DNA from 2 places in the Acidiphilium sp. 34-64-41 genome. Region 1 is predicted to be linked to the other one. Evidence: predicted binding sites of a transcription regulator. Region 1 holds the regulator's gene; the other holds the start of a gene.
The links. The regulator HrcA, encoded in region 1, represses chaperone genes, less so after heat shock. The targets are predictions, from matches to a motif close to GTTNGCACTCNCNNNNNGNGAGTGCNAAC.
Positions count from the first base shown of each region.

Region 2: a site for HrcA is predicted at 1,485-1,513, ahead of groES (co-chaperone GroES). Genes of this name have one in related genera too.

Region 1 covers NZ_NCJX01000005.1:53,487-66,423, reverse strand. The annotation lists partial or broken gene B7X49_RS01925 (inositol monophosphatase family protein) at 145-938, opposite strand; gene B7X49_RS01920 (cytochrome c family protein) at 911-1,903, opposite strand; gene B7X49_RS01915 (3-deoxy-manno-octulosonate cytidylyltransferase) at 1,996-2,745, shown strand; gene B7X49_RS01910 (prephenate dehydratase) at 2,742-3,605, shown strand; gene B7X49_RS01905 (Hint domain-containing protein) at 3,794-5,584, shown strand; gene B7X49_RS01900 (YncE family protein) at 5,672-6,706, shown strand; gene hrcA (heat-inducible transcriptional repressor HrcA) at 6,740-7,831, opposite strand; gene rph (ribonuclease PH) at 7,899-8,630, shown strand; gene rdgB (RdgB/HAM1 family non-canonical purine NTP pyrophosphatase) at 8,630-9,217, shown strand; partial or broken gene gltB (glutamate synthase large subunit) at 9,375-12,937, opposite strand, start outside.
Region 2 covers NZ_NCJX01000067.1:201-4,582, reverse strand. The annotation lists gene B7X49_RS13280 (hypothetical protein) at 68-880, opposite strand; gene B7X49_RS13275 (usg protein) at 1,054-1,311, opposite strand; gene groES (co-chaperone GroES) at 1,586-1,903, shown strand; gene groL (chaperonin GroEL) at 1,943-3,595, shown strand; gene B7X49_RS13260 (TMEM175 family protein) at 3,712-4,293, shown strand.

The DNA of each region.
Region 1 (12,937 bases):
AAGACAAGGTAAGCACTTCTTTTTTGTGAACAAAAAAGAAACAAAAAAAACTTTGTTAATTTGGGCCCGTGCCGGTTCAAACGCCCGTGCCCCAGAGTCAGAAAGTTTTTTGCTTCTCTTTTACAAAAAAGAAGCCTTCCCTTCCTACCCCAACGCCCCCAAAACCCCCGCCAGCATCGCAGCATCCCCCAGCGCCAGCACCTCGCCCACGCTATCCAGCGTCAACCGCCGCCCCTGCCAATCCGTCACCGACCCACCGGCCGCCTCGATCACCGGCACAATCGCCGCCCAATCCCATGGTTTCAGCCCGGCTTCGGCAATCACATCGATCTGCCCGAGCGCCAGCAACCCGTAAGCATAGGCATCCCCGCCATAGGTCACCCGCCGGCACGCGGCGGCGAGCCTGCCGAATTTCGCATGCTGCGCGGGATTGAACATCTCCGGCGCTGTGCAGGACAATTCCGCATCCGCCAGCGCCGCCAGGCTGCGGCAACCCGCGCGGCCGTGCCGCCCGGTAAACCGCAGCACCCCGGCATCCGCCAGCCAGCGCTCCCCCGTAATCGGCTGATCGATCAACCCGAGCACCGGCACGCCCTCATCGAGCAGCGCAATCAAATCAGCGTCGCAAAAATCGGCCGCCCGGTAATGAACGCCCGCGTCCCATCGATCGGATCGACCACCCAGGTGAAACGCCCGCTCGCCGCCCCACCCATCTCCTCGCCGATAATCCCGAACTCCGGCGTCCGCTCGGCCAGCACCGCCCGGATCGCAGCCTCCGCACCCTGGTCCGCCAGCGTCACCGGGCTGTCATCGCTCTTGGTCACCACATCCGGCAGCGCCCGGAAATACCGCCCGATCACCGCCCCCGCGGCATCCGCCGCCGCCGCGGCGACGGCGGCATACCCATCGCTCACTTCAGCGGCGCAGGGCTGGCCGATTGCGCGTTCAGATACGCCACCACATCGGCGCGAACCTGGTTATTCTTGATCCCCGGATACGCCATATGCGTCCCCGCGACGTCCTTCATCGGATTATACAGCCACTCGTTCAGCTTATGCGGCGTCCATTTGCCGTGCGCCGCCTTCTTCACCGCGCCCGAAAAACTATACCCCGCCTTGGCGAACATCGGCGAACCCACCACGCCATACAAATTCGGCCCGACGCCGTTGGCACCGCCGCTGTTGATCGAATGGCAGGCCGAGCATTGTTGCTGGAAAAAACTCTCGCCCTTGGCCACCACGGCGCTGGCGAGCAGCGGCTTGATCGAGGGCGCACCACTGCTCAGCCCGGCCGGCGCCGCCGCCGCGGTCGCCGTCGCACCGCCCGCACCCGGCTTGGGCAGCGGAATCGGGCTGGTCGACAGCGTCCGCAAATACGCAATCGTATCGGCGCGCATCTGGTCGTTCTTGATCCCGGTATAGCCCATCCGCGTGCCCGGCACGTCCTTCTGCGGATCATCGAGCCATTCGTTCATCTTCTGATAGGTCCACACGCCCGACGCCTTCGCCTTCGCGGCCGAGGAAAAATCATACCCCGCCTTGGCGAACATCTTGTCGTTCATCACGCCGTACAAATTCGGCCCGACCCCGTTCGCCCCGCCGCTGTTCACCGAATGGCAGGCCGCGCATTGCTGCGCCACGAAACTCGCCCCCTTGCTGACATCCGCCTTGACGATCAACCCGTCGATCGAGGGCACACCACCCCCGGCCGGTGCCGTCGCGGTAGCCGCCGTCGCAATCACCGGCTTCTTCGGCGCATCCTTGCCGGAAATGATTCCGGCCGCGTGAGTCGCGATCCAGAACACCAGCCCGGCCGACAGAATGCCGCCCGCGATCTTGTTCAGCAGCAACGGATCACGACGCTTGCCGCTGGTACCGTTCGCATGGGGGTTCGGCGTATTCATAGTCAGACATCCTCCAGAGCTTTACCGGGGGATGTATAACGATTTAGGAAAGTGCGACAAGCGATAACGTGATCGCACGCAGGGAGGCCGCAATTTCATCACCGATCATCCTGATCCCCGCCCGGCTGGGCTCGACTCGCCTGCCCGGCAAACCGCTGGCCGATATCGCCGGCCTGCCGATGATCGTCCACGTCCTGCGCCGCGCCCAGGCCGCCGCGATCGGGCCGGTCGTCATCGCCTGCGCCGAACTCGCCATCGCCGATGCCGTGCAGCAAGCCGGCGGCACCGCGATCATGACCGATCCCGATCTGCCCAGCGGTTCCGACCGCATCGCCGCCGCCCTCACCAGCTTCGACCCCGCCCGCATCCATGACATCGTGATCAACCTGCAAGGCGACCTGCCCGGCTTCGACCCCGCAACCCTGCACGACCTGCTCGCCGTGCTCGAAAACCCAGCCTTCGACATCGCAACCCTGGTCGCCCCGATCACCAGCCCCGATGAAGCCGCGGCCGATCAGGTGGTCAAAGCCGCCTGCGGCTTCGAATCAAGCGACATCGCCCCGGCACTCTATTTCTCGCGCCACATCATCCCCTCCGGCGCCGGGCCGCTGTGGCATCACATCGGCGTCTACGCCTACCGCCGCGCGGCGCTCGAACGCTTCGTCGCCGCCCCGCCCTCCCCGCTCGAACGGCGCGAGAAACTCGAACAATTGCGCGCCCTCGAACTCGGCCTGCGGATCGGCGCCGCACGCATCACCCACGCGCCGTTCGGCGTCGACACGCCAGACGATCTGGACCGCGCCCGCCGCGAACTCGCCGCCAAGGACCTCAATCAGCCATGACCGACACCATCGCCTTCCAGGGCGTCCCCGGCGCCTATTCCGATCTCGCCTGCCGCACCGCCTTCCCGGGCATGGCAACCCTGCCCTGCCAGACCTTCGAAGCCGCGATCGATGCGGTCCGCTCCGGCGCCGCAACCCTCGCCATGCTGCCGACCGAAAACTCCCTGTCCGGCCGCGTGCCGGACATGCACACCCTGCTGCCGGACTCCGGCCTCTCGATCATCGCGGAGCATTTCCAGCGCGTCGAGCATTGCCTGCTCGGCACACCCGGCGCCACGCTGGCGGACGTGCGGAAAATCCACTCCCACGCCGTCGCCCTCGGCCAGATCCGCGCCCTGGTCCGCGAGCTCGGCGCGCAAACCGTGGTCGAGGCCGATACCGCCGGCTCGGCCGAGCTGGTCGCGCGCTGGAACCGGTCGGAAAGTGCCGCCATCGCCTCGTCGCTCGCCGCCGAAATCTACGGGCTCGACATCCTCCGCCGCAATGTCGAAGACGCCGCCCACAACACCACCCGCTTCTACGTGATGGCAAAAACCCCCCGCCTGCCGCCGGTCGGGGCGGATAATCTGATCACCAGCTTCGTCTTCCGCGTCCGCAACGTGCCCGCCGCGCTGTTCAAGGCGCTCGGCGGCTTCGCCACCAACGGCGTCAACATGACCCGGCTGGAAAGCTACATGGTCGGCGGCCAGTTCTCCGCCACCCAGTTCCTCGCCGAGATCGACGGCCATCCCGAGCAGCGCGACGTCCGCCTTGCGCTGGAAGAGCTGAATTTCTTCTCCCGCGAAATCCGCATCCTCGGCGTCTACCCCGCCGCACCCTTCCGCCTGGCCCAGCGCGCGGCCCAGAGCGGCGCCGACTGAAACCTGGCGTTGTACGAACCGTCCGGCAACGAATCGTTAGATATTGCACCACGACCACCCAAGCACCGCCGAATTTCATTGTGACCAACGATCGGCTTTGCTAACACTCACCGCGATCGAGGCGCAATAACCGCCTCACAGGGCAGGCACCGACACAAAACGCAACCGGTGATTGTCAGGAGAGTGCGATGACCGTGCCGAGCGAGACGTTCAACCCGATCAGCACACCGGCCGCCGACTGGAGCGATCCGGCGAACTGGTCGGGCGGCGTGGTGCCGGGCGCCGGCGTCGCCGCCGCCATCACCGGCACGACCGCCCTGCTCGACCCCGGCGTCACGATCGAAGCCAGCCTCGCCCTCGCCGGCGCCGCCGTGCTGAGCGGCAACGATGGTGCCGTGGTGCTGGGATCATCCGCGGCCGTCACCATCTCCGGCAGCGGCGCGCTCTACGCGAACGATTCCGTGGTCAACCAGGGTGTCATCGCGCTCGGCGCGGCATCGAGCCTCAGCGTCGTGGTCGAACTCGGCGCGCTCAGCGGCCTCACCGGCGCGGCACCGCCCAGCTTCGCCAACACCGGCACCATCGCACTCGAAACCGGCGCCACGCTCGCCATCACCGGCACCGCATTCGAAAACACGGGCACGCTCGCGCTCGCAGGCGGCACGCTGATGCTCGACGGCGGCGCGCTCGGCGGCGGCGGGACGATCGATCTCGCCGGCGGCGCGCTCGCCTGGCTGGGTGATGGCGTGGCCGACCAGCAGGTCAGCTTCGCGGGCGGCACGCTCGCCCTGGCCGATCCCCTGCTCGGTGCCGCGGTCTCGCTCACCGGCTTCACCAGCGGCGATGTCCTGCTGCTGCCGACCCTGGCAGACGCGCGCATCGCCCAAAGCAACGGCCAGGTCACCATCGAGACCGCGACCGGCATCGTCGAAGGCAGTTTCGCGCTCGCCGGCGCGCCCGCGCTCAGCGTCGTCGCATCGGGCAGCGGCAGCGCCGTGGTCATCGCCGCCGCCAGCGCGCCCGCCCCGGCGTACGACCCGCCGTGCTTCGCGCGCGGCACCGCCATCCTCACCCCCAGCGGCTATCGCCCGGTCGAACACCTCGCGGTCGGCGATCCGGTGATCACCGCCAGCGCCGGCGTGCAGCCGATCGTCTGGGTCGGCCAGCATACCTCAGACCTTGCGACCCACCCCGCACCCCACCGGGTGCAACCCATCCGCATCGCCGCCGGCGCGCTCGCGCACAGCGTGCCGCGCCGCGCCCTGCGGGTCTCGCCCGACCACGCCATCGCGCTGGACGGCGTGCTGATCCCCGCGAAACTACTTGTCAACGGCGCCACGATCATCCAGGAACAGGATTGCCTCGCGATCACCTATCACCACATCGAACTCGCCCGGCATGACATCGTGCTGGCCGAAGCCGCACCGTGCGAAACCTATCTCGATACCGGCAACCGCGCCGGTTTCAGCACCGCCTCATCCTGGCCGGTGCGCCAGAAACGCTGGGACCGCGATGCCTGCGCGCCGCTGGTCACCGCCGGCGCCCGCTTGCGCCGCAGCCGCGCCGCGCTGCACGACCGTGCCTGCGCGCTCGGCTTTGCCCCGGCAGCCGCCGCCACGGTCGGCCTCTGGATCGATGGCCGGCCCGCCGCGCGCGATGCCGCCGGGCGCTTCGCCGTGCCGCTGGTGCACGGCGGCCGCGCGATCATCCGCTCGCACCGCTTCATCCCCGCACATTTCGATCCTGGGTCGGACGACCGTCGCGAACTCGGCGTCGCCATCACCACCCTGCGCGCCGGCCGCCGCCACTTCAACCCCGACGATCTGGCCCAATCCGGCTTTCACCCCCGCGCCAGCGGCGATACCGCCCGCTGGACCGATGGCAACGGCGTGATCCATCTGCCAACCTGTGTGCGATCGATCGCGGTCGACATCGCTGGCCTGCCCCTGGCCTGGCAGCGCGCCGCACCGCCACAGTGACAAATCGATGACACTGCCTCACCCTGGGTTGCGTCACACGCCGGGGCATTTCAAAAACCGGGCATCGTTCAACATCAAGGATCATCGATGACACGATTTCGCCTGGCTCTCGCGCTCGCCGCGACGCTCCTACCCGCCATCGCCGCCGCCGCGCCGCCGCAGTTCGCCCTGACCGGCAGCATCCCGATCGCCGGACCGGTGAAATGGGACTATCTGGCCACCCAGCCCGGCACCAACCGCCTGTTCGCGGCGGAGGGCGACCGCGTCGTCGTGGTCGATATCGCGACGCGGGAACTCATCGCCACCATCGCCCCGATCGATGGGGCCCACGGCATCGCCCTCGCGCCGCGCCTCAATCGCGGCTTCGCGACCGCGGGCATTGCCGGCACGGTCACGATGTTCAACCTGAAGACCCTCAAACCGATCAAGACCATCGACGTCGCCCCCGGCCCGGACGCCATCGCCTACGACCCCGCGACCGAACGTGTCTTCGTGCCCAATGAAAAAACCCAGGCGCTGATCGCGATCGATGCCCGCACCGGCAAAATCATCAAACGCATCCCGTTCCACGCCGATCCCGAATTCATCGTCACCGATGGCCGCGGCACCGCCTATCTCAACCTCAACTCGGCCGATCAGATCGCGGTGGTGAACACCCGCACGCTGAAGATCATGCGGCGAATCAACGTAGCCCCCACCTGCCACGGCCCCACCGGCCTTGCGATCGATCGGGCCCGCCAACGGCTGTTCGTGTCCTGCCGCAATCACGCGGTCGATGTCGTCGCGGCGCGCTCCGGGCGCATCCTGGCCACCCTGCCGATTCCGGCGTTTTCCGATGCGATGCGGTTCGACCCCTCGCGCAACCTCGCCTTCGCCCCCAGCATCGATGGTACCCTCACGGTGATCGGCGCGGCCGGCAAGCACGGCTATAAAATCGTCCAGACCCTGAAAACCGCCCCCACCGCCCGCACCATGGCGTTCGATCAGGCAACCCAGACCGCCTATCTTTCAGCCGCCACCATCGTCAAAACCCTGCCGCCGGCACCGGGCAAGAGCTACGGCAAGCCCGAGTTCGCACCGGGGAGTTTCCACATCCTGATCGTCAAGGCCGACAAACATTGAGCTGAACGACAGCGCGGCCGCCGGGCCGCGCTGTCAGCCGAGCAGGCGGCCGATCACCCTCGCGGTGTAATCGACCACCGGAATGATCTTGCCGTAATTGATCCGGCTCGGGCCGATCACGCCGATCGCGCCGACGATCCGATCGTTCCGATTGCGTGCCGGGGCGACCACCATCGACATGCCGGACGCGCCGAACAGGCCGCTCTCCGCGCCGATGAAAATCCGCACCCCGTCCGATTGTTCGGCCAGTTCGAGCAGTTTCAGCATGGTCTCCTGCGCTTCCAGCCGCTCGAACAATTGTTGCAGCGAGGCCAGCTTGTCGACCTGATCGATATCCGCCAGCAACCGCCCCTGCCCGCGCACGATCAACGACCCGCCCCGCCCCTCACCCGACCAGGTGGCGAGACCCGCCTCGACAATGCCCGCCGCGATCGAGTCGAGCGCCGAACGGTCCGCATTCATGTCCGCCGCCACCCGCAGCCGCAGATCGGCCAGCGACAGGCCCGATAATTGCGCGTTCAAATAATTGCTCGCCTCTTGCAACGCCGACGGCGGCAGGCCGAGCGGCGTCTCAATCACCCGGTTCTCTACCTGGCCATCCGCCGAAACCAGCACCACCAGCGCCCGGCCGGAGCTGAGCGGTACGAATTCGATATGCTTGACCGCCCCTTCCGATTTCGGCGCCAGCACGATGCCCGCCGCCGACGACAAGCCCGACAACAGGGTGGAAGCCTCGGTCAGCGTGTCCTGCACCGACCGGCCGGACTGCGCGAGCGCCGCCTCGATCCGCTCGCGCTCCTCATCAGATAATTCACCGAAATGCAGCAACCCATCGACGAACAGCCGCAACCCCCGGTCGGTCGGCAGGCGCCCGGCCGAAATATGCGGCGAAAACAGCAATCCCGCCTCGGTCAGATCGGCCATGACATTACGGATCGTCGCTGGCGACAGGCCCAGCGGCAACAGGCGCGATAACGTCCGGCTGCCTACCGGCTCACCGGTTTCGACATATTGCTCGACAATTTCGCGCAACACCGCAGCCGATCGGGCATCGAGCCCGGGCGGCCGTTTGGTCGGGGCGCCTGACTGAAACGTGCGCGGCGGTCGCGGGGGTGACTGGTCCATCCGCCGAGAAGAGGCTATCGCGGGGCGAAAATCAAGCAACCATCGCAACCGCACCGGAGCCCCCATCATGAACACCCCCACACGACCCAGCGGCCGCACGGCCGATGCGCTGCGCCGCGTTGAAATCGTCACCGGCTTTTCCCACCACGCGGAAGGCTCGGCGCTGATCCGCATGGGCGGCACCGAAGTGCTGTGCGCCGCCAGCGTGGAATCCCGCGTGCCCGGCTTTCTGCGCAACACCGGCCTGGGTTGGGTGACGGCGGAATACGGCATGCTGCCGCGCGCCACCCACACCCGCGGCGACCGCGAAGCGGCGCGCGGCAAGCAATCCGGCCGCACCCAGGAAATCCAGCGCCTGATCGGCCGCAGCCTGCGCGCCGTGGTCGATCGGAAATTGCTCGGTGAAATGAGCATCACCCTCGATTGCGACGTGCTGAACGCCGATGGCGGCACCCGCTGCGCCGCGATCACCGGCTCCTACGTGGCCCTGGCGCTCGCGATCAGGAAACTCCAGGCCAACAACGTGCTCAAGGCCAACCCGCTGATCGGCCAGGTCGCCGCGGTATCCTGCGGCATATTCGAGGGCCGCCCGGTGCTCGACCTCGACTATGCCGAAGATTCCAACGCCGAGGCCGATGCGAATTTCGTGCTGACCGCCGCGGGCGGCATCGTCGAAATCCAGGCGACGGCGGAACAGGCGACCTTCGACGAAGCCGCCTTCACCGCCTTGCTCGGCCTCGCCCGCAGCGGCACCGCCGCGCTGTTCGCCGCCCAGACCGCGGCCATCGAGGCGGCGTGATGCGGCTCGAAGGCGGCCAGCGGCTGATCATCGCGACCCATAACCCGGGCAAACTCGCGGAGTTCGCCCTGCTGCTGGCACCGTTCGGGTTGAACTGCGTCGCATCGAGCGCGCTGGGTCTGCCCGAACCGGCGGAAACCGCGCCGGACTTCGCGGGCAACGCACAAATCAAGGCCCTGGAAGCCGCACGCGCCAGCGACACCTGGGCGCTCGCCGATGATTCCGGCCTGCTGGTCAGCGCCATGGCCAACGCCCCCGGCGTACGCTCGGCGCGCTTCGCCACCGAAGCCGGCGGCTACACCCAGGCCATGGCGCGCATCATCGCAGCCACCCGCACCAACGATCACGCCGCCTTCGCCTGCGCCATCTGCCTCGCGACGCCGGATGGCAAAACCGCAACCTACCTCGGCTACTGCCACGGCCACATCGCCGCCACGCCGCGCGGAGCCAGCGGCTTCGGCTACGACCCGATCTTCATCCCCGCCGGCGCAACCCAGAGCTTCGGCGAAATGGACAAACCCACCAAAGCCGCCATCAGCCACCGCGGCCGGGCACTCAGGCAGTTCGTGTCAGCGCATTGCGGGTGATGCTGGCCGGTGGTGGGGGCGCTTGAAGTGAGCATCTGGCCTGGGTCGCCCTCCCCTTGCCTAAAACTAATGGATTTTAAAGGCTCCGCCTTTAACGGGGTCCAGGGGCAGAGCCCCTGGCCTTGCTTACTTCAAGCGCCCCTACCACCAACCGGCATTACTCCGCCGGCACCAGCACGCGGTCTGCCGTCATCATTGGCACGGGCAGGAATTTTGCGTAATCGCGTGGTACGATCATCCAGACGTGCTGGATGGTGCGGTCCCATGCGTTCAGCAGTGCTTCGGCGTAGCGGCTCTGGGTTTCGCGTGCGTGTTCGGTGACCAGGGCGCGCAGTTGGTCGGCCCAGTAGGGCTCGGAAACACGGTTCCATAATAGTGTTTCCGGGTTGATCCGCAGCTCGAAATCATCGCTGGCGTCGTAGACGAAGGCGATGCCGCCGGTGAAGCCGGCGCCGAAATTATCGCCGGTCGCACCCAGAATGACCACGGTGCCGCCGGTCATGTATTCGCAGGCGTTCGAGCCTGAGCCTTCGATGACGGCGACGGCGCCGGAGTTGCGGACCGCGAAGCGCTCGCCCGCCTGGCCGGCGGCGAATAATTTACCTGCCGTGGCCCCATAGAGGCAGGTGTTGCCGATGATGGTGTTTTCGTTGCTGATCATGTTCGAGGATGGTGCCGGGCGCACCACGATGGTCGCACCCGACAGGCCTTTGCCGACATAGTCGTTGGCGTCGCCGAAGACTTCCAGTTTCAGCCCCTGGACCGCGAACGCGCCGAGCGACTGGCCGGCCGCACCGCGCAGGCGCACGGTGACATGATCGGGCTTGAGGTCCATGCCCTTCATGGTCCGCACGATGCGCGATGAAAACTTGGTACCGATTGCGCGATGGGTATTGCGGATGCCGTATTGCAGCTGCATTTTTTCACCGCGCTCGAAGAACGCGCCGGCATCCGCGATCATCTGGGCATCGAGCGTTTCGGGCACTTCGTTGCGGCCTTCGAGCGTGCAGTAGCGCGCGTGCGGGCCGGGGTCGGCCTGGGCGAGAATCGCGTTCAGATCGAGATCGTCGAGAATCTCAGAGCCGCGCGAGACCTGGTGCAGGTAATCGGTCCGCCCGATCACATCCGCCAGATGGCGCACGCCGAGCGAGGCCAGGATATGCCGGACATCCTCGGCCACGAACGAGAACAAATTGATGACTTTCTCAGGTGTACCTTCAAACTTCGCACGCAACGCCTCATCTTGCGTGCACACGCCGACCGGGCAGGTGTTGGAATGGCACTGCCGCACCATGATGCAGCCCATGGCGACGAGCGATGCGGTGCCGATGCCGAATTCCTCGGCGCCGAGCATGGCGGCGATCACCACGTCGCGCCCCGTCTTGATGCCGCCATCGGTGCGCAGTTTCACCTTGTGGCGCAGGCGGTTGAGCATCAGGACCTGATGCGCTTCCGACAGGCCCATTTCCCAGGGCAGGCCGGCGTATTTGATCGAGCTTTGCGGGCTCGCGCCGGTACCGCCGGAATGGCCCGAAATCAGGATCGCATCAGCCTTTGCCTTGGCGACGCCAGCAGCAATCGTTCCGATTCCGGATCGTGAAACCAGTTTCACGCAGACGCTGGCCTGCGGGTTGATCTGTTTCAGATCATAGATCAGCTGAGCCAGATCCTCGATCGAATAGATATCGTGATGCGGCGGCGGGCTGATCAGCATGACGCCCGGTGTCGCGTGGCGCAGCTTGGCGATCAGGCCGGTCACCTTGAAGCCGGGCAGCTGGCCACCCTCGCCCGGCTTGGCGCCCTGGGCCACTTTGATCTCGATCTCGCGGCAGTTGTTGAGATATTCGGCGTTGACGCCGAACCGGCCGGACGCGATCTGCTTGATTGCGGAGGATGCGTTATCGCCGTTGGCGCGGGGTTTCGCGCGCTCGGCATCTTCGCCGCCTTCGCCGGAATCCGATCGTGCGCCGATCCGGTTCATCGCGATCGAGAGCGTCTCATGCGCTTCCGGCGAGAGGGCACCGAGCGAAATGCCTGGTGCCAACAGGCGTTTTCTGATCTCGGTGATGCTCTCCACCTCATCGACCGGAATTGGTGTCAGCCCCTCGCGGCGGAAATCGAGCAGGTCGCGCAGGGCGACGGGGGCTTGGCTGTGCACGGCATCGGCGTATTTTTTGTAGAGCGTGTAGCTATCGGTCGCGACCGCGGTTTGCAGCATGTGCACCATGCCGCCATCGAACGCATGGGTCTCGCCCTGGCGGCGCAGACGATACACGCCACCGACCGGCAGGGTCACCGCATCGGAATCCCATGCGGTCGCGAGAGCATGCCTGGGAAAAACTCAGCGACCAAAGCGCGCGACAGGCCGATCGCCTCGAAATTATAGCCGCCGCGATAGGATGAAATCACCGAGATGCCGAGTTTCGACATCACCTTGAGCAGACCCTTGCTCACGGCTTTCTTGTAGCGCCCGACGCAATCTTTCAGCGACAGCGTGCCGAACAGGCCGCGCCGATGGCGGTCCGCGATGCTTTCCTGCGCGAGATAGGCGTTGATCGTGGTGGCGCCGACGCCGATCAGCACGGCGAAATAATGCACATCCATGCATTCCGCCGCGCGCACGTTCAGGCTGGTGAACGTCCGCAGCGACTGGCGCACGAGATGCGTGTGCACCGCGCCGGTCGCGAGGATCATCGGGATCGGGGCGTGGGTTTCGTTGAAGGCTTCGTCAGTCAGAATAACATGAGTGCGGCCGGCGCGCACACCTTCCTCGGCCTCGCGGCGGATGCGTTCGATGGCGGCGCGCAACCCGGCCTCGCCGGCGGCGACGGGAAACGTGCAATCGACCACGCAGGCGTTCACACCCATGGTGCGGCGCATCGCATCGAACTCGGCGGTCGACAAAACCGGGCTGTCCAGCTGCAACAGATCGCATTGCTCGGAATCTTCATCGAGCACGTTGCCCAGATTGCCGAGCCGGGTCTTGAGCGACATCACGCGCGATTCCCGCAGGCTGTCGATCGCGGGATTGGTCACTTGCGAAAAATTCTGCCGGAAGTAATTGTGCAGGCCACGATAACGCTCCGATAACACGGCGATCGGCGTGTCATCGCCCATCGAGCCGATCGCCTCGCCCGCGTCCTCGACCATTGGGTGCAGGATCAGTTCGAGTTCCTCGAGCGTGTAGCCGACACCGAGCTGGCGGCGGCGGAGGTCTTCGCCGGCGAACAGCACGGGCTCCGGCGCATCGGTTTTCACGATATGATCGATCACGGTGATCCGCTTGGTCCAGGCGCCGAAATCCTGGCGCGCCGCCAGCACATCCATCATTTCGTTGTGGTGATAAAACCGGCCGCTGGCGAGATCGACCGCGATGGTCTCGCCCGGACCGACATGGCCGCGTTCGATGATGCGGATTTCATCGAGTTTCACCATGCCGGTTTCCGAGCCGATGATCAGCAGATCATCGCTGGTCTTGGTGAAGCGCAGCGGGCGCAACCCGTTGCGGTCGAGCCCGGCGATGACGAAGCGGCCATCGGTCGCGGTGATCGCGGCCGGGCCGTCCCACGGTTCCATCACCGCGTTGCAATAGGCGATCAGGTCGCGATGGGCGGTTTTCATCGTGGCATTGCTGCCCATCGCTGGTGGAATCATCAGCGTCTTTGCCATCGGCGCGTCGCGCCCACCGTGGATCAGCAGTTCGAACACGGCATCGAGCGT
Region 2 (4,382 bases), on a different contig from region 1:
GTCCTGTTAGAAATTATTTTCCTGACCCGGAAAAATCCTCGGAATCATTTGTGTTTCCCGGTCGGCGTCACCGAAAGCCGAATGCCACCCCAACTTCACTGCGCACCACCAGCGTACTACTCGGCGGCTCGTAAAAACCATTGTTCAACGCCGATCCGGCATAATTGAAGTGCCGAACCCCAAGCCCGGCGAACAGATGCAAGGCATTGCTCAACCGCCAATCGGCACCGAGATGAACCGCCTCCTCACCGCTGGTCCCAAATCCCGCAGCAAACCCCAAGGCGGGCGCCGAAGCACGCCCGCCAACCACCGCAAGCCCCTCCGCCGTCGCTGAAATCACTAACCGATCACTCACTGCAACGTCGAACCGCGCGCCGACACCAGCGATCGCCGCCCGGTAGAACTCACCGTACCCACCGGCACCTCCGACATCGCGATACCAGTTCTGATACCCGGCCGTGACAAACGGAATCACATCGACCGCCGTCGAAAGCGCCAACGCCCTCCCCAATCGTACTTCAATCGTATTGAAGCGCGCATGATCGGTCGCGTCATACGGCGACAATCCCGGTGCCGCGCCGCCCTGGATAAACCCGTTATAGGCCAGCGGCCCGCCGGAAAAATCATACACCACGCCGGAATAAATACCTGGCAGCCCCAGCAATGGCCCCAACCGCGATGCTTCCGCGGTAAACCCCGGCAACACGCCGTTTTCCTGGTCGGATGCGCCGGCGAAACCCTCGCTGTAGTGGGTACCCTGCACGGCAAATCCAAGCGCCACGCGGGTTTCCGCCGCAACCACCGCCGGATTGAGCCCCGGTGCCACACCATCCGCCCGCGCGACCACCCCTGTCACCGCCAGCAGAAACAGCGCACCCACCAACCTAAAGATGACCTCCAAACGACCCATTGCCCGACCTTGCAAGACGAGCACTTATCGCACCAAATCCTTAAAATTCACTGACCAAACGCAGCGTCACAACCCAAAAATCCGCGCCGTGTCCGCCGCGCAACGCTACCGGCCGCGACGTTCACGTCATCCGCACGCACCGACTACTGCAACGTCAGCAAACTGCCATGCCGCAGCTCGCCCGGCGAAATCAACGCCGCCGAACCCACCCGTACCGAGTGCAACCGCCCCTCGATCTGCCGCGCCCAAAACGCCAGAAATCCGTTCAAAACCGGGTAGCGCGGCGCAATGTCCAACTCCTGCCAGACAAAACTCTGCAAAACACCCGGATGGTCCGGCATATGATACAAAATTTCCGCCGTCGTCAGCCGATACCCTTGTAATTGCTTACTTAAACTCATGGCATCACCCTCATAACCCGTTGAAAAAGCCCTGTGCCACCGCGTCCTCTGTTTCATGAACATGGCATGACAACCGGGGGGTCTGGCAAGAAAAATCTGCGATATCAATGCATTAGCACTCAACACCCCAAAGTGCTGCCGGTCTTGACACATCACCACCCAAGATTTAAACGTCTGGCACTCTCCCGATGAGAGTGCTAGCAGCGCCTGATGCCTCTTCAGGGTCGGCGCCGGCTGAGCCGTTTACGACCGTAACCAAATCAGGAGCGATCCGATGAAATTCCGTCCCCTCCACGACCGTGTGGTCGTCCGCCGGCTGAACGCCGAGGAAAAGACCGCCGGTGGCATCATCATCCCCGACACCGCCAAGGAAAAGCCGATGGAAGGCGAAGTCATCGCCGTCGGTGCAGGCGCGCGCAATGAAGCCGGCGCCATCGTGGCGCTCGACGTCAAGGCCGGCGACCGCATCCTGTTCGGCAAATGGTCCGGCACCGAAGTGAAGCTCGACGGCGAAGAGCTGTTGATCATGAAGGAATCCGACATCATGGGCGTCATCGAAGGCACCCCGGCCGCCAAGAAAAAGGCCGCCTGAACCTTCCCGACCCCATAATTTTCTAAAAGGAACACAACCATGGCTGCCAAAGACGTTCGTTTTTCAGCCGATGCCCGTGAGCGTATGCTCCGCGGCGTCGACGTTCTCGCCAACGCGGTAAAAGTCACGCTCGGCCCCAAAGGCCGCAACGTCGTCCTCGAAAAGAGCTTCGGCTCGCCGCGCATCACCAAGGACGGTGTCACCGTTGCGAAGGAAATCGAGCTTTCCGATCGCTTCGAGAACATGGGTGCCCAGATGGTCCGCGAAGTCGCTTCGCGCACCAACGACCTCGCCGGTGACGGCACCACCACCGCCACCGTTCTCGCCCAGGCCATCGTCCGCGAAGGCGTCAAAGCCGTCGCCGCCGGCATGAACCCGATGGACTTGAAGCGCGGCATCGATAAGGCCGTGATCGCCGTCGTCGAAGAGCTGAAGAAGCGCACCAAAAAGATCAACAACCCGACCGAAACCGCCCAGGTCGGCACCATCTCAGCCAACGGCGAAGCCGAAATCGGCAAGATGATCTCCGAAGCGATGCAGAAGGTCGGCAACGAGGGTGTCATCACCGTCGAAGAAGCCAAGGGCATCCAGACCGAGCTCGATGTGGTCGAGGGCATGCAGTTCGACCGCGGCTATGTCTCGCCCTACTTCATCACCAACCCGGAAAAGATGGTCGCGGACCTGGATAACCCCTACATCCTGATCCACGAAAAGAAGCTCTCCGGCCTCCAGCCGATGCTGCCGCTGCTCGAATCCATCGTCCAGTCCGGCAAGCCCTTGCTGATCATCGCTGAAGACGTCGAAGGCGAAGCCCTCGCGACCCTGGTCGTGAATAAACTCCGTGGCGGCCTCAAAATCGCAGCCGTCAAGGCACCGGGCTTCGGTGATCGCCGCAAGGCGATGCTGGAAGACCTCGCGATCCTCACGGGTGGTCAGGTCATCAGCGAAGACCTCGGCATCAAGCTGGAAACCGTCACGCTCGCCATGCTCGGCCGTGCGAAGAAGGTGTTGATCGAGAAGGAAAACACCACCATCGTCGAAGGCGCCGGCAAAAAGGCCGACATCACCGGCCGCTGCAACCAGATCCGCGCGCAGGTCGAGGAAACCACCTCGGACTACGATCGCGAGAAGCTGCAGGAACGCCTCGCCAAGCTCGCCGGCGGCGTCGCGGTCATCCGCGTCGGTGGCGCCTCGGAAGCCGAAGTGAAAGAGCGCAAGGATCGCGTTGACGACGCTTTGCACGCAACCCGCGCAGCCGTCGAAGAAGGCATTGTCCCCGGCGGCGGCGTCGCCCTCGCACGCGCCTCGCTGATCCTCTCCAAGGTCAAGGCCGACAACGACGATCAACGCTTCGGCATCGACATCATCCGCAAGGCAATCCTGGTCCCGATGCGCCAGATCGCCGAAAACGCAGGTGAAGACGGCGCCGTGATCTCCGGCAAAGTGCTCGACAAGGACGACTACGGTTGGGGCTTCGATGCCCAGTCCGGCGAGTTCAAGGATCTGGTCAAGGCCGGCATCATCGACCCGACCAAAGTGGTCCGCACCGCCCTGCAGGACGCCGCCTCGGTGGCCGGCCTGCTGGTGACGACCGAAGCCATGGTCGCCGAACGCCCCGAGAAAAAGGCACCCCAGGGTGGCGGCGGCGGCGGTATGGGCGGCATGGGCGGCATGGGCGATATGGATTTCTGATCCACCGCCTTCCGCTGATACGTCAAAAAGGCCGTGGAGCAATCCACGGCCTTTCTTTTTGCCGAACCGGTCACGCCGCGTTGCACCGATTTTGAAACCATGAAAAAGCTCCAGGAATGGAAAAAGACCGTCTGGCCGCCTTCAGCGATGGCGTCATCGCCGTCATCATCACCATCATGGTGCTCGACCTGAAAATCCCGCACGGCACCAGCCTCACCGCACTCGCCACCGCCGCCCCAACCTTCGTCAGCTACATCCTCAGTTTCGTCTATGTCGCAATCTACTGGAACAACCACCACCATTTCTTCCAGCTCGTCCCGCGCGTCACCGGCGCCATCCTCTGGGCCAATTTGCACCTGCTGTTCTGGCTGTCACTCATCCCCTTCGCCACCGCCTGGCTCGGCGCACACCACACCGCCCCAATCCCAACCGCCCTCTACGGCCTCGCCCTGCTGATGCCCGCCATCGCCTGGTACATCCTGCAAACCACCATCATCCGCGCCCAAGGCAGCAACTCGGCCCTCTCCAAGGCCATCGGGCGCGACCTGAAAGGCAAAACCTCCCCCATCCTCTACACCACCGGAATCATCCTCGCCTTCATCAACACCACCCTGGCCGATGCCCTCTACGCCCTGGTCGCGCTGCTCTGGCTCATCCCCGACCGACGGGTCGAACAAGCGATACCACGAGAAGACTGATACCGACCGCGTCTGGCTGGCTGCGGTCCGTCAGTAGGCAATGCCAGCGGTTCTGCCCCTGCGCCCCGTTGAACGTGCAGCTTTGTGAG